3 regions of the Priestia sp. HNGD-A6 genome follow, and region 1 is predicted to be linked to each of the others. Evidence: riboswitches for the same ligand, from Rfam matches in the RefSeq annotation. Region 1 holds a riboswitch; each other region holds the start of a gene.
What was found. A riboswitch is a leader RNA that binds a small molecule or an ion and turns the genes downstream of it on or off. The one in region 1 is predicted to bind cyclic di-AMP.

Region 1 (4,610 bases):
GATAAGGTACCGTTGTAACGATTACGTTTTTACGGTAAAGCAAATGTGCTTTTAACAGCAGACTGGACTGATTATGAAGGATGTTTTGCCAGCTTTTTTTCGTGATGAACTGCGGAATAACAACCGTAATAGCCATATTATTTTCCCGGGCTTTTTCTTCAGCCATATCGATGAATCGAAACAGCGGACGCACAAGACTGCGGTATTGAGAGTGAAACGTAACAATACGAATATCAGGCTGCCACTTTTCCCACTTCTCTTCCATTCTCTTTTCGCTTTCTCGGTCAAAAGCAACGTGCACCGCAATAACGGTATCACCAATCGTTCTTGCATAGTTCAATGAATTTTCCACTACCTTTGTCATTCCTGCTACAGGAACAATGACCACACTTCCTTCAAGCTTTCCAATCTTTTCTCCTTGCTTAATACGAAGCTGCTCTCCTACCGCTTCATAGTGCGTATGAATGCGATGAAAAATATAAACGATAACCGGTAAGAAAACGAGCACGGACCATACTTGTGAAAACTTCGTTGTAAACAAAATGATTAGCACCGTTAAGGTAATGAGGGCACCAATTAAGTTAATGGTTAGCTTTCCTTGCCAGCCGGCCGGCTTTTCTCTAAGCCATTTGACAATCATGCCTGTTTGAGAAAGCGTAAATGGAATGAACACTCCAACTGCATAAAGAGGAATTAATTGTTCCGTCGCTCCTTTAAAAGCGACAAGTAAGACAATAGAAGCAATTCCAAGGGTCACAATTCCATTTGAATAGCCTAGTCGATCGCCGCGAATTTGAAACATTCTTGGCATGTATTTATCAGACGATAAGTTTACGGCAAGCAAAGGGAAAGCTGAAAAACCTGTATTCGCCGCTAGCACTAAAATCAGAGCTGTGGTGCCTTGAATAAAATAATAAAACCCATTTCGTCCAAATACACTCGATGCAATTTGTGATACAACCGTTTCATCTGCTTTTGGAGAAATGCCAAGCCAATAAGCTAAAAACGTGATGCCAGAAAATAAAACGGCTAAAATACCGCCCATCAGCATTAATGTATGAACAGCATTTTTTGCACCTGGATCTTTAAAGTTAGGCACTGCATTCGAAATAGCTTCTACACCAGTCAATGCCGAACAGCCTGATGAAAAAGCTTTTAATAATAAAAACAAACTAATACCTGGCACCACGGTACCGAGAGATGTATGAAGCTCAGGTGAAACTTGACCTGTCACTATTTTGAAGAAGCCCACCGCTATTAACAAAATAAGAGCAATCACAAATAAATAAACCGGATAAGCTAAGACAGAAGCGGATTCTGTTACACCTCGTAAATTTAAAACCGTAATAAAAATCACCAGCAAACACGCAATTACTACGTTATAGTGATGCAGCGTTGGAAAAGCCGAAGTTAAAGCATCGGTTCCTGCTGAAACACTCACGGCAACTGTTAAAATATAATCTACTAACAGTGATCCCCCAGCGATAAGTCCAGGATTTTCTCCTAAATTGGTTTTCGAAACAATATAAGCTCCTCCGCCTTGCGGATACGCATAAATAATTTGACGATATGAAAGAATTAAAGCCGTCAGCAGCACCAATACCCCAATCGCAATTGGAATCGAATACCAATAGGCAAGCACGCCCACTGTTGCAAGGACAATCAAAATCTGTTCTGTTCCATAAGCCACTGAAGATAAGGCATCTGATGATAAAATAGCCAGCGCTTTAAGCTTACTAAGCTTTTGATCGCCTAACTCTTTTGTTTTGAGCGGCTTTCCAATCAATAATCTCTTGAGAACTGAATAGTTCACGTAATTTCCCTCCGATGATTGCTTAGCTACTATTCACTGTTCGTTGCTAAGCTCCGTTACAAGTTCATGAATAAGTGATATTATCCCTAAAAAATACCTTTTTATGTTAAAAAAGCGCACAAAAAAAACACTAAGGGTTCTCAGCGTTTTTACACAGCTTAAACCTCCTCTCCAAAACGCTTATGGGGTTAGCTGTCGGATTCGGGCTATGAGAGTAGCCCTACCTTTTAAAAAAGGATTCACCCCAAGTGACAATGCACAAATTTGGGTCCCCCACTTCTGACGAATTAAGCGATAACAGGTCAATATAATTTTCGGTTAAAGAGTATGATCGATAACATGTTTCTTTCATAACTATCCTTTGTTCTTAGATAATATACTCCCGTACAAATGGTTTGTAAAGCATTATTTTACGTAAACGATAAAATAGTACTTAAGGCGCTTTTAAGGGGAAAACAAAAGGCCTTCTGCCTGCTTACAGAAGACCTGCTTTCTTTAACTTTTTGCTTTTAAAACGGCTGCTAGCTTGTTTTTCGTTTGAGGACCATAAATGCCATCTACATCATAAGGAAGATACACAAGCTGAAAACGTCTGACTGCATCTTTCGTTTGTACTCCATATATTCCGTCTACTGACCCTACTTTAAAATTAACCGCGTTTAATGCTCTTTGAAGCTGTTTCACTGCTTCTCCAGAATCGCCTTGTTTTAAAATTCCATTGGGAAGTGGATATTGTTCAGAAGGTGGAGTTGGTGACGGTGTTGGAGATGGGTTTGGTGAAGTTCCTGAAGGAATAACAATTGTTTTTCCAACCTTTAGGGTTAAAGGATCCGAAAGCCCTGTATTTGCTTCTTGAAGCTCCTGTACTGTTATGCCGTACTTCTGTGCAACACTGTACAGCGTATCTCCTTGCTTAATTGTATACGTTTTTTCACCTGGTTCAGAAGGTGATGGATTTGGTGTCGGTGTTGGAGATGGCGATGGATTTGGAACTGCACGACGAGGTAAATTTAAATATACGGCAATTCCTTTTGCATACGATTCACCCATGCTTTTTAAAAAAGCTTCATTTTGAAGAAGTGCTGCATCGGCGCTCCTATCAATAAAAGCTATTTCAGTTAATACTGCAGGCATATTTGTTAAGCGAAGCACCGCATAATTGGCCGATTTTCGTCCGCGATTCGGATGATTATACGACAGCAGCGTTGGCTGTACTTGCCCGTGCACAATCGATTGAAACGTTTTACTAGCATTGCTAGCGCTTCTATAAACATAATCTTCGTATCCTGTTCCTCCACCGGCATTTACGTGAATAGACATAAATGCATCTGCTCCCCACGAGTTAGCTTGAGAAGCTCGCTGAGATAACGATAAAAAAGTATCTGTGGTACGGGTGGTTTTAATCGTAAAGTCACTGTAAGTGCTATTTAAATAGCTTATTAAATATTGTTGAATTTTTAACACTAAGTTTTTTTCATACAGTCCGCTTGCTCCAACTGCTCCTGCATCTGCCCCACCATGTCCTGCATCAAGATAGATTTTTTTCATATTACTTGTCCCTCCTTATTGTTAACATATGCATGAGGGAAAAAAGTGCTACGTATACTAGCCTACTTAGTGAAAAATTACTAAAAAAGGAGATTGAGACATAACGAAATCACTTCAATCTAAAAACGAACAAATAGGATAAATGCGCTAGTATGGATGGCTTGTTACATCGCTGTTGAATTCCGTGCAAGGCTTCGCTTTCCGCGGGGGGGCTGGTGAGCCTCCAATCAACTGCTAGAAGCAACTAAATAGATGAAATCTACGTTTACCCTACCAATAAAAAAATCCGCACAATTCATCGTGCGGTTCCCTCCCCCCTAACATACTTTTGGTCCAAATTCTATTCTGGTTGATTAAAGTATAGATCAGGAGGGTCTATTATTTATAACGTTAGGACCTATTTAAAAAGCAGAACGCCTACAACAATGAGAATAATCCAAATTGGAATGCTTATCAATATCCCTATCACTAAACCTTTAAAGAAATTTCCTTCTTTCATTTTTATTACATTCCTCTCCAACAGTATTTTCTAACGATACTATGATTGGCTGAAAACTCTCTGAAGTTATACTGAAATACAGTGCAGAGTGAACACATAAACAATCTCACTATCTGTTATACACTACTTTTACTTATAGATTCAATGAGACAAAAAGCTCATCCTTTTTGATTCATGTAAACAAATTCTTTCTTGTATGTAACAAAACAATAAAAAAGCTCCCTGTAAATTATACGACAGGCAGCTTTTTTATAAACAAGCTATATTATTCAATTTACGTATGCAGAATGTTATTTATTCATTGTGAAAAACAAAAAAAGTCGGAGAGAACGTACAAACGATCTCTCCGACTTTTAAAAATTAATATTGGCTCATGTATTGGTCACGTTCCCAAGGATGAACTTGTGTACGGAACATATCCCACTCGATTTCTTTCGCTTCAACGAAGTGCTCTGCTAAGTGTTCACCTAATGCAGAAACCATCACTTCGTTTGATTGGAAGCTATCTAAAGCTTGAGCTAATGTTGCAGGTAAATCTACGATACCTTCTTCAACACGCTCTTCTTTTGTCATTACATAGATATTACGATCAATAGGTTTTGGAGCTTCAAGATTGTTCTTGATTCCATCTAAACCAGCTTTTAATAGAACAGCCATTGCTAAATATGGGTTAGCAGCTGGGTCTACGCTACGTACTTCAACACGAGTTCCTACGCCGCGAGAAGCTGGGATACGGATTAATGGGCTACG
Region 2 (4,610 bases), 900 kb from region 1:
TGAAAAAGTTAAAGCCTTCTCTTGTTTTTTCAAAAGGGGGTTTCGTCACAGTTCCTGTGGTAATGGCTGCTAAATCTTTAAACATTCCCGTGTTCATTCATGAAAGTGATTTAACACCGGGACTGGCAAATAAAATTGCGCAGAAATTTGCCACTAAAATTTTCACTTCTTTTGATGAAGCCGCAAACTACTTTCCAAAAGAAAAAGTGCAGGTTGTTGGTTCACCTATTCGAAAAGAGCTATTTAGCGGAAGCGCAGCGAACGGGGAAAGCTGGCTACGCTTTTATGATAAGCGCCCCATTTTAACGATTATGGGCGGAAGTTTAGGAGCACGCCGTATTAATGAAATCGTTCGAGAGTCTTTGCCTGAACTGCAAAAGAAATTCCAAATTGTACACCTTTGCGGAAAAGGCAATATTGATACAAGCCTTGAAAAAGAGTCGGGATACCGTCAGTTAGAATACGTAAACGAACAGCTTCCTGATGTTCTAGCGGCAACTGATTATGTGATTACACGCGGCGGATCCAATGCCATTTTTGAGTTTTTAGCTCTTCATAAACCGATGATGATTATTCCTTTATCAAAAGCACAGAGTCGCGGAGATCAAATTTTAAATGCACAATCCTTTAAGAAAAAAGGCTACTGTATGGTTGTAGAAGAAGAGCAGTTAACAAAAGAACTGTTTTTGCGTGAAGTAAATGAGCTTCAGCAGCAGGCAAGTACGATGAAGCGTACAATGCGTGAAGCAACAAAAACGGATGCCATTTCAATTCTTGTAAATGAAATTGAGAAAATGAGCTAAAAAAAGCGTTCTTATCTCCTCGATAAGAACGCTTTTTTCTTCTGAAATTATTATTTTAAAATAATGAATAAATATAGAAAAATAAAGCTTTTAAAATTTCAAAAAATGTTGTTGACAGTAAATTTTAACAGGAGTAAGATTACTCTCATGAAACGTTCCACTGTGAAACGCTGAGTCTTTTCTGAAAGAGAAGGAAAGAGCGGAGGACCCAATTATCAGGGGTGAATCTCTTAATTGAGTAGGGTTACTTTCTTGACCCGAACCCGTCAGCTAACTTCGTAAGCGTTAAGAGAGAGGATGGTGTAATCGTGGTCGTTTTCTATAACAGCGGATAGTACGCTCCTTTCAAAATATAGGTGAAAGGAGCGTCAGGATGCATTTATCTAAGCAAATGATTCAAATGATTGAATATCGGGCCATGTGCGATCAGCAATCTTTTGATCTAGCAAACCGCTATTTGTCTACGTTAGTTAATCAAAGTTTTAAACGCAGCAGTAAAAACTATTATTAAGTCTAAAAATTAAATAACAAAGATACGCTTAATCAATTATGAGCGGGGGACCCAATATTTTGTACGTATGTACTAGGGGTGAATCTCTTAACTGAGTAGGGTTACTTCCATAACCCGAATCCGACAGCTAACTCCGTAAGCGTTTTGGGAGTAAAAAATTCGTGTCAATCACGGCTTATTTGTCGTGCATTAAACCGCGGAAGAGAACTCTCTTCTGCGGTTTTTTAGTGGAAAAAAATAGCATCACGTCTCGCCTTTAGCTTTCTTGGACGTGATGGTTTATGTAAAGCAATAGTTACTAAGCTTAGAAGCTATCATTTTTGTTAGGAAACAGTTAGGAGGGAGCAACTTGGATATGATCATGCTTGGAACGCTTGCCATATTAACAGCTGCTATGTACGGAATTATTTGCTGGTCGTCTCATGTAGTAGACGAAAGAGAGGAGAAGTGAACATGTCGTTCATTTTGTTAGGTATTTCAGTTCTCGTTTTAATTTATTTAGTATATGTACTGTTAAATCCAGAACAATTTTAATAAGCGGAGGAATAAAACGTGGGGATTTTTCTACTATCAGTTGCGCTGCTGCTTGTTTTTGTAGCGCTTATTGCAAAGCGCGTAGGTATTTATATAGCGAATGTGTTTTCAAACGACAAAAACACTAGCTTGGTAGGAAAGATAGAAACAGTTATGTTTAAAGCAGCAGGAATTAAAGGGCTTAATCAGACGTGGAAGCAATATGCATTTGCTCTTGTTTTGGCGAATACGTTTATGATTTTTGTGGTGTACCTTATCTTCCGGTTTCAAGGGGTACTGCCGTTTAACCCAAGCCACATCAAAGGAATGGATCCGGCACTTGCTTTTAACACGGCCATTAGTTTTATGACAAATACGAACTTGCAGCACTACAGCGGCGAATCAGGTTTGTCCTATTTCTCGCAGATGGCCGCCATTGTATTTATGATGTTTGCTGCACCAGCAACGGCACTTGCAGTAGCAATCGCTTTTATTCGTGGGCTAGCAGGGAAGGAAATGGGAAACTTTTTTGTTGATTTTGTAAAGTCAATTACGCGTATTTTACTTCCTATCGCTTTTATAACAGGCATTTTATTTGCGTTTTTAGGTGTCCCTCAAACGTTAAGCGGGACTGTGACTGCCCATACATTAGAAGGAGCAACGCAGCAAATAGCAAGGGGACCAGTTGCTTCTTTTCTTTCAATCAAAGAGCTAGGAAACAACGGAGGGGGATTTTTTGGTGTCAATTCAGCTCATCCATTTGAAAATCCTAACGCGTTGAGCAATGTATTACAAATCGTCCTTATGCTGTTATTGCCAACAGCACTTCCTTTCACATACGGAAAAATGATCGGACAGCGTAAGCAAGGCCGCATCTTGTTTGTAGCGATGAGTATGCTGTTTATCGTTATTTTAAGCACAGCGTTTGTAACAGAGTGGGGAGGCAATCCAAGACTTGGTGCTTTTCATCTAAATGAAGCGAACGGTTATATGGAAGGGAAAGAAGTCCGTTTTGGTGTCGGCATGTCGACGCTTTACGCCATCGTGACGACAGCAAGTGAAACAGGTGCAGTCAACACCATGCACGATACCCTGACGCCTCTTACCGGGTTATTAACGCTTGGAAATATGATGTTAAATACCGTATTTGGCGGTGTCGGAGCAGGATTTATGAATGTTATGATGTACGTCATCATTGCCGTATTTTTATCAGGTTTAATGGTTGGAAGAACACCAGAATACGTAGGTAAAAAAATTGAAGGAAAAGAAATGAAACTCATTGCCGTGACGCTTATTCTGCAGCCGCTGCTAATTTTAGGAGGAACAGCCGTAGCGCTCACTACTCATTTAGGAATGGAAGGTATATCAAACCCTGGCTTTCACGGCTTAAGTCAGGCACTGTATGAATTTACGTCGTCAGCAGCAAACAATGGGTCCGGTTTTGAAGGACTCGGTGACGCAACGCCGTTTTGGAACATTTCTACGGGAATTGTTATGTATATTGGACGCTACTTCGGACTAATTACAATGCTGGCGGTATCGAGCTCACTAGCATCTAAGCAGCTTGTTCCCGAAACACCTGGAACATTTAAAACGGATACGTCTTTATTTAGCGGCATTTTAATTGGAACTACCGTTATTGTAGGAGCACTTACGTTTTTCCCCGTGCTTGTGCTTGGGCCGGTTGCTGAGTATTTAACACTGTAATCAAGAAAGCGGAGGATCATAATGAATAAACGGAATTTTGCAAATAATATTGAATTGGATCGCAACAGTCATATTCAAGGTTCTGTAGATAAACAAGCTTCATCGATTTTTATTCAATCAGTAAAGCAGGCGTTTATCAAGCTCAGCCCAAGAACGATGATAAAAAACCCTATCATGTTCGTAGTAGAAATCGGGTTTATAATTACGCTTTTTTTAGCCGTTGTTCCGGACCTTTTCGGAGAAAGTACAGTAAGCACAGGATTTAATGTTGCCGTATCTCTCGTGTTATTTTTCACCATTGTTTTTGCTAATTTTGCAGAAGCATTAGCAGAAGGACGAGGAAAAGCACAGGCAAACTCATTAAAGAAATCGAAAGGCGATATTACAGCTAATCAGCTTCAAAACGGGCAAATGATACAAGTTCCGGCATCGCAACTAAAAAAAGGAGACATCGTCGTCGTTTCACAAGGCGAAATGATTCCTGGAGATGGAGAAATTATTAAAGGACTGGCGTCTGTTGATGAATCGGCCATTACGGGGGAATCGGCACCTGTTATGAAAGAAGCAGGCGGGGATTTTAACTCTGTAACGGGAGGTACAAGAGTTGTCAGCGATGAAATTACAATTAAAATTACGTGTGAGCAAGGTGAATCATTTTTAGATAAAATGATTTCGCTTGTTGAAGGAGCAGAGCGTCAAAAAACGCCAAATGAAATTGCGCTAAACACGGTTTTGACAAGTTTGACGATTATTTTTTTACTAGTTGTTGTGACGCTTCCTGTCTTTACAAACTATTTACATTTTCAACTCGACACGGCTATTTTAATTTCACTGCTCGTCTGCCTTATTCCTACGACGATTGGAGGATTATTATCGGCCATTGGAATTGCTGGAATGGATCGAGTCACGCAGTTTAACGTGATTGCTATGTCAGGAAAAGCAGTAGAAGCAGCTGGTGACATCAATACAATTATTTTAGATAAAACCGGCACCATTACGTTTGGAAACCGAATGGCTCATCAATTAACGACTGTAGAAGGCGTAGACGAACGTGAACTGTACAAATGGGCGTTTGT
Region 3 (4,610 bases), 190 kb from region 1:
ATTTACGTCAATATCTATACACAAAACGCAAAGTAGGAGACACGGTAAAATTAGACGTGTACCGAAATGGAAAAAAACAAACTATTTCTCTGAAGCTTTCAGAGCAGCAGGATAACAATGGATGAGTTCAGCACCGTTAAAGCTGCTGCTAGCAGTATTAACAGCGTTCGGATTTTTAACAGGCTGCGGAGGGAAGCATTCAAACACGATGTTTCCTTCTGTAGAAATTAGTCAGCTATCTTCTGCTAAAGAAGTGGCAGCGTATGAAGGAGGAAAGGTGACAGGAGCTGAATTCAATCGTTTTTTAGCAGTTGAAGGGTTCTTAAATCCCGATGCTCCGCTAAATGATACAAGCTACCGCAAAGAGTTGTTGCGGCAGCTTGTCATGCAAAAAATCTTAATTTCGCATCTAAAGACAAGTGACAGGGTACAGAAAAAAGTCGAGGATATGTGGAAACAAATCAAACGTTCATATGACGAAGATACAAGAAAACAAGGCTATGAAGTCTTGCACATTCGTTCTAGCGATGTAACTAAACAGCTAATAAATCAGTTTAAATTAGAAGAATATTTCCGTAAACAAATTACGTCTGATGAACTAGACGCTTACTATACACGTATTGAGAATGATGTAACGCGCGTATCTTTTTCGCAGCTAACTTTTACAACTTTACATGATGCCGAGACCGTTGCGGCTGAGCTGCAAAAAGGAACATCGCTTCAAGACGTTCAAAAAAAATATGCTGATGTCCAGACCATCAGCAAAATAGAGAATGATGATAATCTAAAGCTTTCAAGTCTATCTCCCTCTTTTATAGATGTTTTAAAAAAACAGCACATCGGAGAGTGTAGTAAGCCCATTAAAATGGGTAAAGTCTATTATATTCTTATTTTAAAACAAAAAGATAAAAAAACGGAATCAGAAGTCAAAGAAGAAATGATGAAAGAACTTGTTTTGAATCATATCAACCGGTATATCCAGGATCAACTGCCAAGGTTTCACGTGACTTTCAACCTTAGGTAGTTCCCTTTTATATAGATTGATTGTTTTCAAAAAACAAGCAGGTAAAAGAGCTTTCTATTAATAGAGAGCTCTTTTACATTTTTAAGTAGACAGAAATGTCGGTACCTGATAGAATGAAGTTGTAAAACTTTCATTATTCGGAAAATTTATACCCTCCAGCTTTGGAGGGTTATTTTTTATGCTTTTGGACGAATAAAAGAGGCTAGGACAGAAGTAGTTTAGTGGAAAGAAGATCCGAACGATGAATCGTTCGGATCTTTTCGTTAGTACGGTGAACGTATGTTTCAATCACTTTTCATCTTTTAAATGACTCAATAATGCAGAAGACATCTCCACGTGAGAAAGGGCGATGTGTGAAATCGTTTTGGCATAAGGTGTAATTTCGTTAATAAATTGCTCGAGTACGTGCAGGTGAGGAAGCTGAAGCTTTGTAATGAAGCAAGCCTGTCCGGCGATGCGTTCACAGAATAAAGCATAGGGATACTGAGAAATAAATCGTTTAAAACGCTCGTGCTCTCCGTTTTTCATGGTTACTTCAATAAAACACGAGACGGGCAACTGCAGCTTTTCATAATCAATATCGATTGTATATCCTTTTATAATACCAAAGCTCTCTAGCTGTCTTACTCGCTCTGCCACTGAAGGAGGAGACAGGTTAATTTGTTTTCCTAGCTCTCTTAAGGAAAGACGGCTGTTTTGCTGCAGTGCCTGCAAAATCGATAAATCAATTTCATCAATTTTCAATTGAAAACCTTCTTTCATATTAATGTTTCATTTGATTAGTAATAGCAGATAATATGTTTTATTTGTTATCTGAAATCTCCATTTTTCTTACTATAATAATTAAAAAGGAGTGAGTAAAAAATGGCAAGAGTTTTGTTAACAAACGAAGAGGGAACAAATTTTGAAAAAGCACTGAACTTAATTCCAGATGTAAAAAGGTTGTATGATGAGCTATACGACAAGCTTTGGAACAGTGATATAGTAAAAAGAGAGACTAAGGAAAAAATCAGGCTTTATCTAGCAGGTGTTAACGGCTGTGAGACGTGTATGAGCATGTCATATGTAGGCGATAAGACGCTTAATCAAAAAGTGTTAAGAGAAAAAGAGCTGGAAGAAAAAGATCGACTGCTGTTTCGATTTATAGATGTATACCGAGTGCGTCCAAGGGATTTGACGGATGCTGATATGGATCAATTAAAGAAATTTTACAGTGATACGCAGCTATTAGAGCTTTTGGCTGTTATTAATTTGTTTGATCAATTTCACAAACTGATTGTCAGTTTAGATTTATATGATTTTTGCAGTTTGCAGCGCAAGTGATGTCTTCCCTAAAAATATCTTGACAGACAAAATCCACAGGAGTAAGATAGCTTTCGTGAAGTGAAACGTATCATGAATCGAATCGATTATTCTAAAAAATAGATCATAGACATTTGAATAAAAATCGCTTAATCCATTACGGAGCGGAGGACCCATTATTTACGCACATATTGTGCTCCGGGGTGAATCCTTAAAAAGGTAGGGTTACTCTTAAAACCCGAACCCGACAGCTAACTTCGCAAGCGTTTTGAGGGGGAAGAGTGTGAAAAAACACAGGAGCCTTCCTGTGTTTTTTTGCGCTTTTTTTAAGAAAAACATGTAATTTTTTAGAAAAAGTATAAGCTAAGAGAACACACAGCAGTTGAAGAAAGGAATAAATACATTATGAAAAAACAGTTTGCTGTATTGGGATTAGGTCGTTTTGGAGGCAGTTTGGTTGAAGAGTTTGCTAATTTGGATGTGGATGTGCTCGCTATCGACCGCAATCAGGAGGTAGTAAAGAAATATAGCAACTCAGCTACATATGTCGTGCAAGCGAACGCAATTGATGAAGCTAGCTTAAAAGGGCTAGGCATTCGTAACGTTGATCATGCTCTTATTTCGTTTGGAGACGATATCGAAGCAAGCGTGCTTGCAACGATGCTTTTAAAAGATATGGGCGTTAAGCAAGTATGGGTAAAAGCGGTGAATATGTATCATCAAAAAGTGCTGGAGAAAATAGGAGCGGACAAAGTCATTCACCCTGAGCGCGATATTGCGAAGCGTATTGCTCATCACGTGGTGTCAGAAAAAATCATTGATTACATTGAACTGTCAAAGGATTATAGTATTGTCGAAATTGTCGCTTCTAAAAAGCTTCATAATAAAACGCTGTTTGATTTAAATATCCGTGCCAAGTACGGCTGCAATATTATCGGCTTTCAGCGAAAAGACGGGGAAATGGTGATTTCGCCTACCGCGCATGAAATAATTGAACAAGGAGATATGCTGATTGTTATCGGACATAATCGCGATTTAAACCGTTTTGAAGAAGAAGGAGTTTAACTCATGAAAAAACAAATCATTAAACTAACTCCTCCGCAGCTTCTTGTTTCCATTTTTGGCGGAGGAATTATTATTGGTGCTCTTCTATTGATGATGCCTTTTTCTACTACTGAGCCAATCCGGTGGGTAGACGCCCTTTTTACATCTACTTCCGCTATGACAGTGACCGGCTTAGCCGTCGTAGATACAGGTACGCGTTTTACCGTCATCGGTCAAACCATTATTATGCTGTTAATTCAAATAGGCGGTCTTGGCATTATGTCATTTGCCGTGCTGATTTTTATGATGCTAGGTAAAAAAATTGGATTTAAAGAGCGTATGCTCGTTCAGCAGGCATTAAATCAGACGAGCGTCGGTGGAGTTGTGCTGCTAGTTAAAAGGTTGTTCATCTTTTCATTTTTAATTGAGTTTGTTGCACTGATCTTTTTAGCGATACGCTGGGTTCCGGAATTCGGATGGTCTAAGGGGCTGTTCTTTAGCTTGTTTCATTCGATTTCGGCTTTTAATAACGCAGGGTTCGGACTACTGTCTGATAACTTAGTTCAGTATGTAGGAGATCCTATTATTAACATCACGATTTCTTTTCTCTTTATTATTGGTGGGTTAGGGTTTACCGTCCTTGCTGATATGTGGGTGAAAAAATCGTATAAAAAACTAACGCTGCATTCAAAAATTATGATTATCAGCACGTTCGCCATTAACGTGATTGCCATGCTTTTTATTTTTTTCTTAGAGTACAGCAATTCGCATACGCTCGGAAATTTATCATTAGGAGACAAAGTATGGGCTTCTTATTTTCAAGCGGTAACAACAAGAACCGCTGGCTTTAATACAATTGATTTAGCTCATTTGCATGACGCAACGGTGTTTTTAATGGTTTTATTGATGTTCATTGGTGCAGGGAGTGCGTCAACAGGAGGGGGTATCAAACTCACGACGTTTGTGGTGATTGTCTTTTCTGTATGGGCATTTTTACGAAGCAGGGAAGATATTGTGCTGCTAAAGAGACGACTTCTTCCTCTTCATGTGTTTAAGGCACTAGCCATTACGATGATTTCAATTATGTTTGTGTTTGGGGCCATCTTCCTGTTAAATATTTCGGAAAACCTGCCGTTTGTAAAAATTATGTTTGAAGTTGTTTCTGCGTTTGGAACAGTAGGTTTATCGATGGGAGCGACTCCTGAACTTTCGTACTTTGGACGCGTGATTATTATCTTTA

Region 2: it holds a riboswitch for cyclic di-AMP, as region 1 does, so the genes downstream of both, kdpF (K(+)-transporting ATPase subunit F) here and SCI76_RS20065 (APC family permease) in region 1, are expected to answer to the same signal.
Region 3: it holds a riboswitch for cyclic di-AMP, as region 1 does, so the genes downstream of both, SCI76_RS21035 (TrkA family potassium uptake protein) here and SCI76_RS20065 (APC family permease) in region 1, are expected to answer to the same signal.

What each region holds. Positions count from the first base shown of each region.
Region 1 covers NZ_CP138621.1:3,930,096-3,934,705, reverse strand. Annotated here, with positions in the region: gene SCI76_RS20065 (APC family permease) at 1-1,813, opposite strand, end outside; cyclic di-AMP (ydaO/yuaA leader) riboswitch at 1,976-2,117, opposite strand; gene SCI76_RS20060 (N-acetylmuramoyl-L-alanine amidase) at 2,309-3,361, opposite strand; gene glnA (type I glutamate--ammonia ligase) at 4,221-4,610, opposite strand, start outside.
Region 2 covers NZ_CP138621.1:4,834,971-4,839,580, forward strand. Annotated here, with positions in the region: gene SCI76_RS25165 (undecaprenyldiphospho-muramoylpentapeptide beta-N-acetylglucosaminyltransferase) at 1-803, shown strand, start outside; cyclic di-AMP (ydaO/yuaA leader) riboswitch at 962-1,104, shown strand; gene SCI76_RS25170 (hypothetical protein) at 1,177-1,314, shown strand; cyclic di-AMP (ydaO/yuaA leader) riboswitch at 1,330-1,470, shown strand; gene kdpF (K(+)-transporting ATPase subunit F) at 1,768-1,848, shown strand; gene kdpA (potassium-transporting ATPase subunit KdpA) at 1,873-3,534, shown strand; gene kdpB (potassium-transporting ATPase subunit KdpB) at 3,556-4,610, shown strand, end outside.
Region 3 covers NZ_CP138621.1:4,119,442-4,124,051, forward strand. Annotated here, with positions in the region: gene SCI76_RS21015 (S1C family serine protease) at 1-125, shown strand, start outside; gene SCI76_RS21020 (peptidyl-prolyl cis-trans isomerase) at 122-1,024, shown strand; gene SCI76_RS21025 (Lrp/AsnC family transcriptional regulator) at 1,313-1,768, opposite strand; gene SCI76_RS21030 (carboxymuconolactone decarboxylase family protein) at 1,889-2,347, shown strand; cyclic di-AMP (ydaO/yuaA leader) riboswitch at 2,463-2,607, shown strand; gene SCI76_RS21035 (TrkA family potassium uptake protein) at 2,732-3,391, shown strand; gene SCI76_RS21040 (TrkH family potassium uptake protein) at 3,395-4,610, shown strand, end outside.